2 regions of the Lentzea sp. NPDC102401 genome follow, and region 2 is predicted to be linked to the other one. Evidence: riboswitches for the same ligand, from Rfam matches in the RefSeq annotation. Region 2 holds a riboswitch; the other holds the start of a gene.
What was found. Region 2 has a riboswitch for thiamine pyrophosphate ahead of ACIRG5_RS29605 (thiamine ABC transporter substrate binding subunit). Riboswitches for the same ligand answer to the same signal wherever they lie in the genome.
Positions count from the first base shown of each region.

Region 1: linked by a shared signal. The riboswitch ahead of ACIRG5_RS33680 (FAD-dependent oxidoreductase) and the one ahead of ACIRG5_RS29605 (thiamine ABC transporter substrate binding subunit) in region 2 are both predicted to bind thiamine pyrophosphate.

Region 1 covers NZ_JBIWKS010000011.1:259,523-266,748, reverse strand. Annotated here, with positions in the region: gene ACIRG5_RS33700 (NADP-dependent oxidoreductase) at 1-487, opposite strand, end outside; gene ACIRG5_RS33695 (TetR/AcrR family transcriptional regulator) at 537-1,094, shown strand; gene ACIRG5_RS33690 (dioxygenase) at 1,087-1,848, opposite strand; gene thiE (thiamine phosphate synthase) at 1,880-2,518, opposite strand; TPP riboswitch at 2,545-2,656, shown strand; gene ACIRG5_RS33680 (FAD-dependent oxidoreductase) at 2,651-3,607, shown strand; gene thiS (sulfur carrier protein ThiS) at 3,604-3,804, shown strand; gene ACIRG5_RS33670 (thiazole synthase) at 3,806-4,561, shown strand; gene ACIRG5_RS33665 (MarR family winged helix-turn-helix transcriptional regulator) at 4,638-5,081, shown strand; gene thiD (bifunctional hydroxymethylpyrimidine kinase/phosphomethylpyrimidine kinase) at 5,195-6,010, opposite strand; gene thiC (phosphomethylpyrimidine synthase ThiC) at 6,007-7,226, opposite strand, start outside.
Region 2 covers NZ_JBIWKS010000009.1:243,254-250,479, reverse strand. Annotated here, with positions in the region: gene ACIRG5_RS29630 (BTAD domain-containing putative transcriptional regulator) at 1-624, shown strand, start outside; gene ACIRG5_RS29625 (DUF6131 family protein) at 687-842, shown strand; gene ACIRG5_RS29620 (mannosyltransferase) at 1,120-2,334, shown strand; gene ACIRG5_RS29615 (glycoside hydrolase family 88 protein) at 2,251-3,234, opposite strand; gene ACIRG5_RS29610 (4a-hydroxytetrahydrobiopterin dehydratase) at 3,294-3,587, opposite strand; TPP riboswitch at 3,619-3,731, shown strand; gene ACIRG5_RS29605 (thiamine ABC transporter substrate binding subunit) at 3,725-4,723, shown strand; gene ACIRG5_RS29600 (ABC transporter permease) at 4,699-6,306, shown strand; gene ACIRG5_RS29595 (ABC transporter ATP-binding protein) at 6,306-7,226, shown strand, end outside.

The sequences.
Region 1 (7,226 bases), on a different contig from region 2:
CGGCCGCCAGCTGGATCGCCACCGTGCCGACGCCGCCCGCCGCGCCCGCGATCAGCAACGTCGTGCCGTCGCGCACCCCGAGCAGGTCCAGCGCCCTGGTGGCGGTCTCCACGTTGGCCGCGGCGCCGCCCGCCTGCTCCCAGCTCAGTGCCGCCGGCTTCGGTGCCCACGCGGCCAGCACCGCGAACTCGGCGTTGGCTCCGCCGAGCAGGGCCAGGTCGACCACGCCGAACACCTCGTCGCCCTGGTTCACGCCGGTCACCCCCTCGCCGACCTCGTCGACGACACCGGCCGCGTCCACGCCGGGCACGTGCGGCAACGGCAACCGCTCGCCGAACATCCCGGAGCGGAGGTACGTGTCCCCGGGAGTGACCCCGGAGGCGCGCACGGCGATGCGGACCTGGCCGGGACCCGCGTGCGGTTCGGCGATCTCGGCCACCTGCAGGAGGTCGGCGGGTCCGTACTGGGTGAACTGAAGTGCTCGCATGGCGGCGAAATTAGTGGAACAGGGCGTCCACTTAGCCGAAACTGAGACGGTGACGGTGGAACTGACTCAGAACCTGCGTTCGGACGCCCAGGACAACCGCGACCGGATCCTGGTCGTGGCACGCGAGGCCTTCGCCTCGGAAGGCCTGGACGTGCCGATGCGCGAGATCGCCCGCAGGGCCGGGGTCGGTCCGGCGACCCTCTACCGCCGTTTCCCCACCAAGGAGGCGCTCCTGGTGGAGGCGTTCTCGGAGCGGCTGGCGGCCTGCACGGCCGCGGTGGACGAGGGCCTGGCGAACCCGGATCCCTGGCAGGGGTTCTGCCGGACCGTGGAGCAGGTGTGCCTGCTGCACGTGCTCGACCGCGGGTTCTCGGCGGCGTTCACGAGCGCCTATCCCAAGGCGATCGACTTCGCCTCGGTGCGCGAGACGTCGTTCCGCTCGCTCGCCGAACTCATCCGGCGGGCGAAGGCGACCGGGCGGCTGCGGGCCGACTTCTCGGTCGACGACGTGGTGCTGCTCCTGATGGCGAGCGGGGGCGTCCGATCGGGGACGCCCGCGATCGCGCGGCGGCTCGCCACGCTGTTCCTGGAGGGAGCGGCTAGCTGAACTGCACGGACCGCTTCGAGAGGCCGTACCAGAAGCCGTCGACGCTGGTGCGGGCCTTCTCGTCGCTGGCGGCGCCGAGCGCCACGAACAACGGCGCGAAGTGCTCAGTCCTCGGATGTGCGATCCCGGCGGCCGGCGCCTTCTGCTGGAAGTCGAGCAACGCGTCGACGTCGCCGTTCGCGAGCTGCTGGTGCGCCCAGTCGTCGAACTCCTTCGACCACGACGGCGGCTCGTAGTCCGGTCCGGCCGGGAAGTTCACGCAGCTCAGGTTGTGCGTCATGAACCCGCTGCCGACGATCAGGACGTTCCTGTCCCGCAGCGGCGCCAGTTTGCGGCCGATCTCGTGCAGCTCACGCGGGTCGAGCGTGGGCATCGACATCTGCAGCACCGGCACGTCGGCGTCCGGGAACATCTCCTTCAACGGCACGTAGGCGCCGTGGTCGAGCCCGCGCGCCTCGTCCTGCTCGACGTGGCCGCCGAGGAGCTTGCGGACGTCGGCGGCGAGTTCCGGTGCGCCCGGCGCCTCGTACTCGACGTCGTAGTACCGCTGCGGGAAGCCCCAGAAGTCGTAGACCAGCGGCACGGTCGTCGTCGCGCCGATGGTCGTCGGCGCCTCCTCCCAGTGCGCGGAGACCATGAGCACGGCCTCCGGGCGCGGGAGGGTGGCGGACCAGTCCTTGAGCTCTCTGGTCCACGTCTCGTCATCAGCCAGCGGGGGAGCCCCGTGGCTCAGGTACAGCACAGGTGCGCTCACGTCATCGAGAGTACGCCCGTTTGTTCAAATTTCAACTAGTAAGTTCAGTTTTGAACGACTCGGCGGCCCTGCGCGGGTCCTCGGCGTCGGTGATCGCCCGGACGACGACCACTCGGGTGGCTCCTGCCAGGAGCACTTCGCGGAGGTTGGTGAGGTCGATGCCGCCGATGGCGAACCAGGGGCGCTCGGACTTCGTGGCCCGGACGAGGTCGAGGCCCGGTGCCGGACGACCCGGCTTGGTCGGGGTCGGCCAGCACGGGCCGGTGCAGAAGTAGTCCACGCCGGGTTCTTCGGCTGCCGCGGTCATCTGGTCGACGTCGTGGGTGGAGCGGCCGATCACCACCTCGTCGCCGACGATCCGGCGGGCGAGCGGGACGGGCAGGTCGTCCTGGCCGAGGTGCAGGACGTCGGCCTGTACGGCGTGGGCGATGTCGGCGCGGTCGTTGACGGCGAGGAGCCTGCCGTGGCGTTCGGTGGCCTCGGCGAGGATCTCGATCGCCTCGATCTCCTGCTTCGCCTCCAGTGACTTGTCCCGCAACTGGATGATGTCGACACCGCCCGCGAGCGCCGCGTCCGCGAACTCGGCCAGATCGGGCCGGTCCGGCGTGCAGAGGTAGAGCGTCGCGTCGGCGAGTCGTTGCCTGATCAGGTTTCCGTCGAGTCCTGGCACGTACGCACGTTAACCGTTATGTTGAAGCCGGTCCGCACGGGAGCCTGGAGAACACCGGGCTGAGAGGGAGCGTGGTTCGCTCCGACCGTCGAACCTGATCCGGGTCATGCCGGCGCAGGGAGCGTGAATGCCTTGAGCAGTGTGGAAGTGGCCGTCCGGGGTGGCGGTGTCATCGGGCTGTCCGTGGCTCTTGCCGCGGCACGGGCCGGGTTCTCGGTCTCCGTGTTCGACGACGGCTCGCCGCACGCGGGATCGCGGGTCGCTGGCGGGATGCTCGCCCCGTTGACGGAGGCCTGGCCGGGCGAGGAAGCCGTGGTGGCGCAGGGTGTCGAGGCGCTCGCGTTGTGGCCCTCGTTCGCTGCCTCGATCGGAGTTCCGCTGTTCACGGCGGGGACGCTGGCCGTTGGTACGCAACCCGGTGACCTCGCCGATCTGCGCCACGCGGGGGAGTTGCTGACCTCGCGGGAGATCCGCGCACTCGAACCTTCTCTTGGCCCGGCGGTTCGCGGTGGCGTGTACGCGTCGGGCGATCTGGCCGTCGACAACCGCGTGCTGCTTTCCGCACTGTGGAAGGCTTGTCTGGACGCCGGTGTTGTGTCCTCAGTGGACGGCAGGGTCACGGTGATCGCCGCCGGAGCGTGGAGCGGTGCGTTGCATCCCGCGTTGAAGGACGTGATCCGGCCGGTCAAGGGCGAGATTCTGCGGCTGACCCATCGGCCCGGCGCGTTGCCACCGCCTCGCCACACGATCCGCGCGTTGGTGTCGGGCCGTCCGGTGTACCTCGTTCCACGAGACGACGGCCTGGTCGTCGGCGCGACCCAGTACGAGGCCGGGTTCGACACCGACGTGTCCGTCGCGGGCGTGCGGGACCTGTTGCGGGACGCGGAAACCGTGCTGCCGGGCATCGCCGAGTACGCGCTGACCGAGGCCGCCGTCGGGTTCCGCGCGGGCAGTCCGGACAACGTCCCGATCGTGCGGTGGCTGGAGCCCGGCGTCATCGCGGCGACCGGTCACCACCGCAACGGCCTGCTGCTGGCCCCGCACACCGCTCGGCTCGTCGTCGATCTGCTCCAGGGAGGAAGTTCGTGAAGGCACAGGTGAACGGGGCTTCCCGTGACTTGGCGGAGGGCACGTCGGTGGCCGCGGTCGTGACGCTGGTGGGAGCGCCCGAGAAGGGCGTGGCCGTGGCGCTGGACGGCACCGTGGTGCCGAGGGCGTTGTGGGACTCCACGATCGTGCCGGACGGCGGCGTGGTCGAGGTGCTGACCGCGGTCCAGGGAGGCTGACGTGGACGATCCGCTGATCATCGCGGGCCGGGAGTTCCGGTCCAGGCTCATCACCGGCACCGGCGGTGCCGCGAACCTCTCGGTGCTGGAACGGGCCCTGGTCGCGTCCGGCACCGAGCTGACCACCGTGGCCATGCGCCGGGTCGACGCGGCGGGCCAGACCGGTGTGCTGGAGTTGTTGCGGAGACTGGGAATCGAGGTCCTGCCGAACACCGCGGGCTGCCGCACGTCCGCCGAGGCCGTGCTGACCGCGCAGCTGGCGCGGGAGGCGCTGGAGACCAACTGGGTCAAGCTGGAGGTCGTCCACGACGAGGAGACGCTGCTGCCGGACCCGGTCGAGCTGCTCGACGCGGCCGAACGGCTGGTCCGGGACGGCTTCGTGGTCCTGCCGTACACCAACGACGATCCGGTGCTCGCGCTGAAGCTCCAGGACATCGGCTGTGCGACGGTCATGCCGTTGGGCTCTCCCATCGGTACGGGTCTCGGCATCCGCAACCCGCACAACATCGAGCTGATCACTTCCCGCGCATCTGTTCCAGTGGTGCTCGACGCGGGCATCGGCACGGCGTCGGACGCGGCCCTCGCGATGGAACTCGGCTGCTCAGCGGTGCTGCTGGCGACAGCCGTCACACGGGCGCAGGACCCGGAACGGATGGGCGCCGCCATGCGTTGTGCGGTCGAGGGCGGACGGCTGGCGCGCCTGGCCGGACGAATTCCACAACGCTTTTGGGCCCAAGCGTCTTCGCCGGGACGCTGAGGTCGCTACCGTGGGTGCACACGTGTTGGGGGATGATTGAGAACTACCTGAATCCCGCCGAGGAGGACGACAAGCCGTGACGGCCCCCATTGACGCCGAGGTCGAGGACGCGACCGCGCGCCTGTACCTGGCGATCGGCCGGCTGGCCCGGTTGCTGCGACGCACCGGTTCCCCCGGACTCGGCCCCGGCGCGGTCTCCGCGCTGGCCACCCTCGCCCGCTGCGGCCCCATGCGCCTCGGCGACCTGGCGAACAAGGAGGGCGTGGCGCCGCCGACGTTGTCCCGCATCGTCGCCGCGCTGGTGGAAGCCGGTTACGTGAAGCGCGAACCCGACCCGCAGGACGGCCGCGCCTGGCTCGCCACACCCACGCCCGAGGGCGAGACGATGGTGTCCGGCGTGCGGTCCGCGCGGGTGCGCGAGCTGCAGCGGCGGATCGAACAGCTGACGCCGGAGCACGTTTCGGCTCTGGTGCACGCCCTGGACGCGCTGGAGACGCTGGTCGGCGAAGAGCCCAAGTAGCACCGTTCGTGACTGTGCACGGCTACCCCGTCTCGATCAGGGGCGTTGCCGTCCGGGTACAGGCGCTCGATCACGACGTGGTTCGAGCGCCTGCGTCACGAATCAGCGCCGGGCTAGCTGTCGAGCCTCCACAGCGGCGACACCGGACCGACGCCGCCACCCAGCGGATAGGCCGCGGCCACCGACTTCACGATGAACTCCTTGCCGAACCGCACGGCTTCCGGCACCGAGGCACCCTTCGACAGCGCCGAGCTGATCGACGACGCCAAGGTGTCGCCGCTGCCGTGCGTGTGCTTGGTGTCGTAGCGAGGGCCAGGCAGTTCGATGAACTCGCTGCCGTTGTAGAGCAGGTCGAGGCACTCCGGGTCGTCCCACATGTGGCCGCCCTTCACGAGCACCCACTCCGGCCCCAAGGCGTGCAACGCCTCCGCCGCCACGCGCTGGTCCGCGCGGTCCTTCACCGCGATGCCGGTGATCAGCCGCACCTCGTCCAGGTTCGGCGTCACCAGCGTCGCGCGTGGGAACAGCAGGCCGCGCAACGCGTCCAGGGCGTTGTCGGCGAGCAGTTGGTCGCCGTGCATGGACGCCGAGACCGGGTCGACGACGAACGGCGTCTTCCCCGAGCCGATGCCGACGCGGTCCAGGGCCGGGGTGATGGCCTCGATGATCCGCGCCGACGCGAGCATTCCGGTCTTCGCGGCCTGCACGCCGATGTCCTCGGCCACCGAGACGATCTGCGCCGCGACGACGTCCGCCGGGATCTCCGAGACTCCCGTGACGCCCAGCGAGTTCTGGACCGTCACGGCCGTCAGTGCGACGCAGCCGTGCACTCCGCACGCGAAGAGCGTGCGGAGGTCGGCCTGGATGCCCGCACCACCGCCGGAATCGCTTCCGGCGATGGTGAGGACCCTGGGTGGTGCCGTGGTCACGAAGTCTCCACGACCGGGAGGTAGACCTTGTTGCCCGTGTTGGCGAACTCGCCGGACTTCTCCGCCATGCCCGCCTCGATCGCCTCCACTGTGGACAGTCCGCGTTCCTCGGCGTAGCGCCGCACGTCCTGCGTGATCTTCATGGAGCAGAACTTCGGCCCGCACATCGAGCAGAAGTGCGCCGTCTTCGCCGGTTCCGCGGGGAGCGTCTCGTCGTGGAACGAGCGCGCGGTGTCCGGATCGAGCGACAGGTTGAACTGGTCCTCCCAGCGGAACTCGAAGCGCGCCTTGGACAACGCGTCGTCCCAGTCCTGGACGCCGGGGTGGCCCTTGGCGAGGTCCGCGCTGTGCGCCGCGATCTTGTACGTGATCACGCCGGTCTTCACGTCGTCGCGGTTCGGCAGGCCGAGGTGCTCCTTCGGCGTGACGTAGCAGAGCATCGCGGTGCCCAGCCAGCCGATCTGCGCCGCGCCGATCGCGGACGTGATGTGGTCGTACGCCGGCGCGATGTCCGTGGCCAGCGGCCCGAGGGTGTAGAACGGCGCCTCACCGCACCACTCCTCCTCCAGCCGGACGTTCTCGGCGATCTTGTGCATCGGCACGTGGCCGGGGCCCTCGATCATCACCTGGACGTCCTTCGCCCGTGCGATGTGCGTGAGCTCGCCCAGCGTGCGGAGCTCGGCGAACTGCGCCTCGTCGTTGGCGTCCGCGATGGAACCCGGCCGCAGCCCGTCGCCCAGCGAGAACGTGATGTCGTAGGTGCGCAGGATGTCGCAGAGCTCCTCGAAGTGCGTGTAGAGGAAGCTCTCCTTGTGGTGCGCGAGGCACCACCCGGCCATGATCGCCCCACCGCGCGAGACGATGCCGGTGACGCGCTTGGCCGTCATCGGCACGTACCGCAGCAGCACGCCCGCGTGCACGGTCATGTAGTCGACGCCCTGCTCGGCCTGCTCGATCACGGTGTCGCGGTAGACCTCCCACGACAGCGCCGCCGGATCGCCGTTCACCTTCTCCAGCGCCTGGTAGATCGGCACGGTGCCGATCGGGACCGGCGAGTTGCGCAGGATCCACTCACGCGTCTCGTGGATCCGCTTGCCGGTGGACAGGTCCATGATCGTGTCGGCACCCCAGCGGGACGCCCACACCATCTTGTCGACCTCGTCCTCGATCGACGACGACACGGCGGAGTTGCCGATGTTGGCGTTGATCTTGACGA
Region 2 (7,226 bases):
AACGACTTCGACGCCGGTGAGTTCCACCTGCGGGAGGCGATCCGGTGCGCACAGCCCGCTGGCGACGTCCTCGCGGAGGCGCACCTGCGGCGCGGCCTCGCGTTCACCTACGAGAAGCAGGGTCGCCTCGCGGAGGCGCTCGACGTGCTGGCGGAGGTCCACCCGCGGATGGAGGGCCACAGCGACAGCTACGAGGTGGGGCGTCACCTCGCCGCACTCGGCAGAGCCCACCACAACATGGGTGAGGGCGCCCGTGCGGTCGAGCTCTGCCTGGGCGCGGCCGGGAAGTTCGCTGAAACCGAGTACAACGGCCAGGACGAGGGGCCGGCCGGGAACCTCGAGACGCTGGGTGACATCTACCTCGGTCTCGGCCGTCATGCCGAGGCCGTCGACAGTTACGAGCGAGCGTTGGAGGTGTGGCGCTCGATGCGTGGAGGGACCAACGTCGCCGACTGCCTCATCAGGCTCGGGAAGGCTCTCATCGCCGCAGGGGATCACGGCCGCGCGCGGGACGTCCTCACCGAGGCGCTGGAGGTCGTCGACGCCACCCGGGACGCGGAGCATTTCAGCAGCGAGGGAGTGCAGCAGGCACGGGAGCTGATTGCATCGGTGACGAATGTATGAAGCGAGGTTTGTACCGACCCCCGCGGGGTAATCCAGAAAAGGATTCCCCACCTGGAGGTGTCATGATCGTCCTCGGTCTTATTCTGCTCGTCGTCGGGTGGCTGATGGGTATCAGCATCCTGACGACTCTGGGAGTGGTGCTCCTGGTGATCGGCGCGATCCTCGCCGTGTTGGGCGCGGTCGGCAAGCCGATCGGCGGACGGGCGCACTACTTCTAAACGCGCACCAGATCACCGTTCCTCCCCTCGGAAACGGTGAAGGGGGAGCCTCCTTTGTGGAGGCTCCCCCTTCTGCTTGTCTTACAAGCTCTTACACGTTGTTCTTAGCGCGTGCGGCAGCGGCGAACACTCCGAACGCGACCCCCAGCATGGCCAGAGCGGCGACAGCGGCAACTACAAGATCAACAGACATGATCAGAAAACTCCCTCTTGCGATCTCTCCCGTCCTATTGACGCCGGGGTACCCCGTTTCGTTGCCTCGGGTAACGTTTTCGGGGTGAAACTCCGTGCTGTGGAAGCGCGTGTGCTCTCCGTAGCACCGTGGCTGCTCGCGTTGTCGGTCGCCGGGCACCTGTTCATGGTCGCGTTCCAGGCGAAGATGACCATGATCGACCTGCTGGTGTACCGCAACGGGTCGCCGCACCTGTTCTCCGGCGACCTCTACGAGTGGCGGCTCGACCAGTACGCGGACGTGTTCCCGCTGCCGTTCACCTACCCGCCCTTCGCGGCCGCGATCTTCACGCCGATGAGCTGGGTGCCGTGGGAGGCCTCGCGCTGGATCTGGCAGCTGCTCTGCCTGGCCTGCCTCTACTACATCGTGCGCACCAGCCTGAAGTTGCTGAAGCTGCAGGACCCGCGCCGCGCCATGATGTGGACCGCGCTGACGCTGTGGATCGAGCCGGTCCGCACCACGCTCAACTACGGCCAGATCAACCTGGTGCTCGTCGCGATCCTGATCGGCACGCTCGCCAGCGCGCGCAACTGGGTCGGCGGCGCCGGGGTCGGTTTCGCCGCGGGCATCAAGCTCACGCCCGCGATTTCCGGGCTGTACTTCCTCATTCAGCGCCGGTGGATGGCCGCTGTGTGGTCGTTCGTCGCTTTTGTCGTGGTGTACGGCATCGGCTGGGCCATCTCACCGTCCCAGTCGGACAAGTTCTGGTTCCAGCTGCTCGGTGACGCGAGTCGCGTCGGGCCGGTCGGCAGCGCGATCAACCAGTCGCTGCGCGGCGCCCTGAGTCGCACGGTCGGTTACGACGTGAAGACCGGGCCGATCTACATCGTCGCCGTGCTCGTCGCGGCCGCGCTCACGTGGTTCGCGGTCAGCAGGACCAAGGACGCGCTGGCGTTGATCGTCAGCGTCCAGATGCTCGGCCTGCTGGTCTCGCCGATCTCGTGGAGCCACCACTGGGTGTGGATGGTGCCCGCCCTGCTGTGGCTGATCTACACCGGCGGGCACCTCCTGTGCAAGATCACCGCCGGCCTGTGGGTGCTGCTGACCGGCGGCTACCTGATCTCGTTCCTGCTGCTCGCCCAGCCGAACATCTGGGACTTCCCGCGGCCCTGGGTCTTCGTGGCGCTCGGCTGGGGCTATCCGGCCGCGGGCCTGCTCACGCTCGTCGCGATCGGCCTAGCAACCCGGCGTGAGAGGGACGAGCTGCTGCCCCGCGATGAGGAAGCTGCCCACGGCGAACCCACCGGTGTCACCGGCTGACGCGGGCTTCCACGAGTTGCGGGCCGCGACCCAGCCCAGCGTTCCGTCGGCGTCCAGCGCGGTCAGGAGGGCCTGCCAGCCCTTCTGGACGTGCGGCAGGTAGGTCTCCCGGTCGAGCACGCCCGCGTTGATGCCGGCGGCGATCGCATAAGTGATCATCGCGGTGGCCGCGGAGTCCTTGCCGGTGCTGCCCCAGAAGCCGTCGTGGCGCTGCAGGAACTTGAGCGTCTGCACGCTCTTGCGCAACGTCTTGGCGTACTCGGCGCGGTACGGGTGGTCGGCCGGCAGCGCGAGCATCGCCTTGGCCAGACCCTGCACGGCCCAGCCGTTCGTCTGCACGTTCAGGCTCCACAGGCCCGTGAACTCGTTGAACGTCCGGGCCTTGAGGCTGCGGTACGACCTGAACGAGTAGTCGAGCATGGCCTGGTCGTCGTCGGCCACGGCGACGCGGGTGAACGACGGCAGCGCCATGTTCAGCGCGTCCGGCGACTTCCAGTAGTGCGTCTTCCCGTCCTTCACCTGGGCGCGCAGGTTGTTGCGCAACGGCTGCAGCACCTCGGGCTCCGGGTGGAAGTACGCCACGTCGAGGTACGGCTCACCGGTCGACTGGGCATCCGGGGCGAAGGGGTTCGCCGGGTCCAGCGGCAGCAGGTAGGAGTTCGCCTGCACCCAGGGCCACGTCTTGTGGTTGCTGATCCCGGTGGTTCGCACCTGGGCGAGGTTGCCGACGTGGAAGTTCGCGTTGGACCAGTTGTTCGCCGCGAGATCGGAACCCTTGGTGACCCAGGTGGCGCTGGCCTTGATCATCGTGTCCGTCACGGCACACGGCACGGCGTTCGCACCGGCCGGAAACGCGGTCAATGTCCCGGTGAGAACCAGGCAGAAAAATGATGTGCGCAACCGCATGAGGGTGTTCCCTCTCCTGTCCGCGGGCGGCGGCAGCGCACATCTTGACCGAATCAGCTCATCGCGTCCAGGACTCCGTCGATTTCCTCGGCGAGGGACACGTCGAGCGCGGTGATTCCTCCCTTGTAGTGGGTGCTCAGGCGGAATGTCAGCGTCTTGTAGCGGATGTCGATGTCCGGGTGGTGGTTGTCGTTCTCGGCGATCTCCGCGATCCGGTTCACGACCATGATCGCTTGGGAGAAGCTCGCCAGCTCCACGGTCCGGACCAGCGCCGCGTCCTGGGCGCCCCAGTCGGGCAGCTTGGGCAGCACGTCGTTCAACTGATCGTCGCTCAACAGCTCGGCCATGTCCTGATCGTCCCACCACGTCACGTAGGCTGCGCGTTGCCACGGGAGTCCGGTGAAGCGCCGGGCTGAGAGGAGGGCTCGCAAGCCCTCGACCGTCCACCTGATCCGGGTCATACCGGCGTAGGGAGAGATTTGACGTGAGAAAGATTTTTGCTGTTTGCGCTGCTCTGGTGCTGACCGGTTGTTCGGCCGGTACTTCGACCGCGCCACAGACGCACGAGGTCACATTGGTGACGCACGACTCGTTCGTCGTGAAGCCCGAGGTTCTGGACGAGTTCCAGAAGTCCTCGGGAATCACCGTGAAGCAGATCGCGAGCGGTGACGCGGGCGAACTGACGAACAAGCTGGTGCTCACCAAGGCGAACCCGATCGGCGACGTCGCGTTCGGCGTCGACTCGACGTTCGCCTCGCGGGCTTTGAACGAGGGCGTGTTCGCCGAGTACGCATCGCCGGAGGCCTCGAAGGGCGCTCAGCGGTACAAGGCGGACGAGTCGAACCGCCTGCAGGCCGTCGACGTCGGTGACGTGTGCCTGAACATCGACCCGGCCAAGCTCGGCGGCGTCGAGCCGAAGTCGTACGACGACCTGGCCGACCCGAAGTTCAAGGACAAGCTGGTCGTCGAGAACCCGGCCACGTCCTCGCCCGGTCTCGCGTTCCTGCTCGGCACGATCGCCAAGTACGGCGAGAACGGCTGGCAGGACTACTGGACGAAGCTCAAGGCCAACGGCGTCAAGGTCGTGAGTGGCTGGGAAGAGGCCTACAACCAGGAGTTCTCCGCCACCAAGGGCGACCGGCCGATCGTCGTGTCCTACGCGTCGTCGCCGTCGGCTGAAGGCGGCAAGACCAAGGCCGTGCTGGACACCTGCTACCGCCAGGTCGAGTACGCGGGTGTGCTGTCCGGGGCCAAGAACACCGAGGACGCCAAGAAGGTCCTCGACTTCCTGCTGGGCGAGAAGTTCCAGGCCCAGGTGGCCGAGCAGATGTACGTCTACCCGTCGCGTGAGGGTGTCGCGCTGCCCGAGTCGTGGGCCAAGGACGCGCCGTTGCCGTCCTCACCGCAGTCGCTTCCCGCGGACAAGGTGAAGGACAACCGCGAAGCGTGGGTCGAGCAGTGGCGCAAGCTCGTGCAGGGCTGAGTTCCCGCACGGGGTGGTCGGCGGCGGCGCTGCTGCCGCTGGCCTTCCTGGGTTTGTTCTTCGCGTGGCCCGTGCTGGCGATCGTGTCGCTCGGGCTGAGCGAAGGCGGCGTGACCGCGGCGCTCGTCGACGGCGACACCTGGGAACTCGTCGGGTTCACGCTGGGACAGGCCCTGGCGTCGACGGTAGTGGCAGTCGTCGCCGGGATGCCGCTGGCGTTCGTGCTGGCACGCTGCCGGATCCGCGGTCTCGGCGTGATCCGGGCCGCGGTGATGGTGCCGTTCGTGCTGCCGACCGTGGTGGTGGGTCTGGCTTTCCGGACGTTCTGGCCGGACGGCGGTGTGTTGCCGATCGTGCTGGCGAACGCGTTCTTCAACGTGGCCGTGGTCGCGCGGACAGTGGGCGGGCTGTGGGCGCACACGGATCGACGAGCTGAGGACGCGGCGCGGGCGCTTGGGGCTTCCCGTCCGCGAGCGTTCGTGTCGGTCGTGCTGCCGGCGTTGGCGCCGGCGATCGGGTCGGCTGCGGCGGTCGTGTTCCTCTTCTGTGCCACGAGTTTCGGCGTCGTGCTGGTGCTGGGCGGGTCGCGGTACCGGACGCTGGAGACCGAGATCTACCTGCGGACGGTCGAACTGTTCGACCTGTCCGGGGCGGCGGCTCTGTCGTTGTTGCAGTTCCTCGCCGTGCTCGCGGTGCTGGTGCTGGGCGCTCTGGCGCGGCGGCGCCGGGAGACCGCGCTGGCGTTGCGGGGCAGGGAAGAGCTGGCGCGACGGCCGTCCGGCGGCGAGTGGTACGTGGTCTTTGCTGCCTTTGCCGTGGTGGTGGCGTTGCTGACGCCCGTGGTCGGGCTGGTGACGCGGTCACTGTCCACTCGGGACGGCTGGAGCTTCGCCGGCTACGTGGCGCTGAACTCCCGTGGCGACCGCGGGACGCTGGCGGTGACGGGGATCGACGCCGCGGTGAACTCGCTGCGGACGGCCTTCGACGCGACGCTCGTGGCGTTGGTGGTCGGGGTGTTCTCGGCGGTGGTGCTGGTCGGGTTGCGGCGGTCGGGGAGTCGCGTCTCCGAGGTGCTCGACACCGCGCTGATGCTGCCGCTCGGGGTGTCCGCGGTGACGGTCGGTTTCGGCTACCTGATCACGATGGACGCGTTGCCCGGCGACTTCCGCACGTCGCCGATGCTGGTGCCGCTGGCGCAGGCGCTGGTGGTCACGCCGTTGATCGTGCGGATGGTGCTGCCGGTCCTGCGGGCGGTCGACGAACGGCTGCGGCAGGCGGCGGCGACGCTGGGTGCCTCACCGCTGCGGGTGTGGCGTGAGGTGGACCTGCCGCTGGTCGGGCGGTCGTTGGTGGCGGCGGCCGGGTTCGGGTTCGTGGTGGCGCTGGGGGAGTTCGGCGCGACGAGCTTCCTGGCCCGCCCGGACGCGCCGACGCTGCCGGTGGTGATCGCGCGGCTGATGTCGCGGCCGGGGGAGTTGAACAGCCAGATGGCCTATGCGGCGTGCGCGTTGCTGATGGTCGTGACGGTCGGGTGCGTGCTGCTGATCGAGCGGTTGCGCGTGCCGAGCAGCGGGGAGTTCTGATGGCGCTGGAACTGGACTCGATCACCGTCCGTTATGGACAGACGGCCGCGGTGTCGGACGTGTCGCTGTCGGTGGCGGACGGCGAGGTCGTGGCGTTGCTCGGGCCGTCGGGGTGCGGGAAGTCGACGTTGCTGCGCACCGTGGCGGGGCTGGAGAAGCCGTCTGCCGGCGCGGTGCGGTGGGATTCCTCGGACCTGGCCAGCGTTCCGGTGCACCGGCGCGAGTTCGGGCTGGTCTTCCAGGACGGGCAGCTGTTCCCGCACCGGACGGTCGCCGGGAACGTGGCCTTCGGCCTGCGGATGAAGAAGGTCGAGCGCGAGACGCGGGACAAGCGCGTGCTGTCGCTGCTGGAACTCGTCGGGCTCGAAGGCTATGCCGACCGCCGGGTGACGCAGCTGTCCGGCGGCGAGCAGCAGCGGGTCGCGCTGGCACGGGCGTTGGCGCCGTCACCGCGGTTGTTGCTGCTGGACGAGCCCTTGTCGGCGCTGGACCGGGCGTTGCGCGAACAGCTCGCGGTCGACCTGGCGCGACTGCTGCGGGAGGCCGCGACGACGGCCCTCGTCGTGACGCACGACCACGACGAGGCGTTCACGCTGGCCGACCGAGTGGCGATCATGTCGCGTGGCCGGATCGTCCAGGTCGGGCCGCCTGCCGAGGTGTGGTCGTCGCCGGTGGACGTGGAGACCGCGAAGTTCCTGGGCTGCAACAAGTTCGTGCCCGGATCGTTCGTCGGGCTGGACGTGGAACGGGTCGGGCTGCGGGCCACGGCGCTGCGGGTCGACTCCGACGGCCTGCTGGAGGGCACCGTGCTGGAACGGGTGCACCGGCGCGATCACGTACGGCTGCTCGTGGAGATCGGCGGCGAGGAGTACGAGGCCGTGGGGCCGGTGTCCGTGGGGGACCGCGTGCGGCTCGCAATT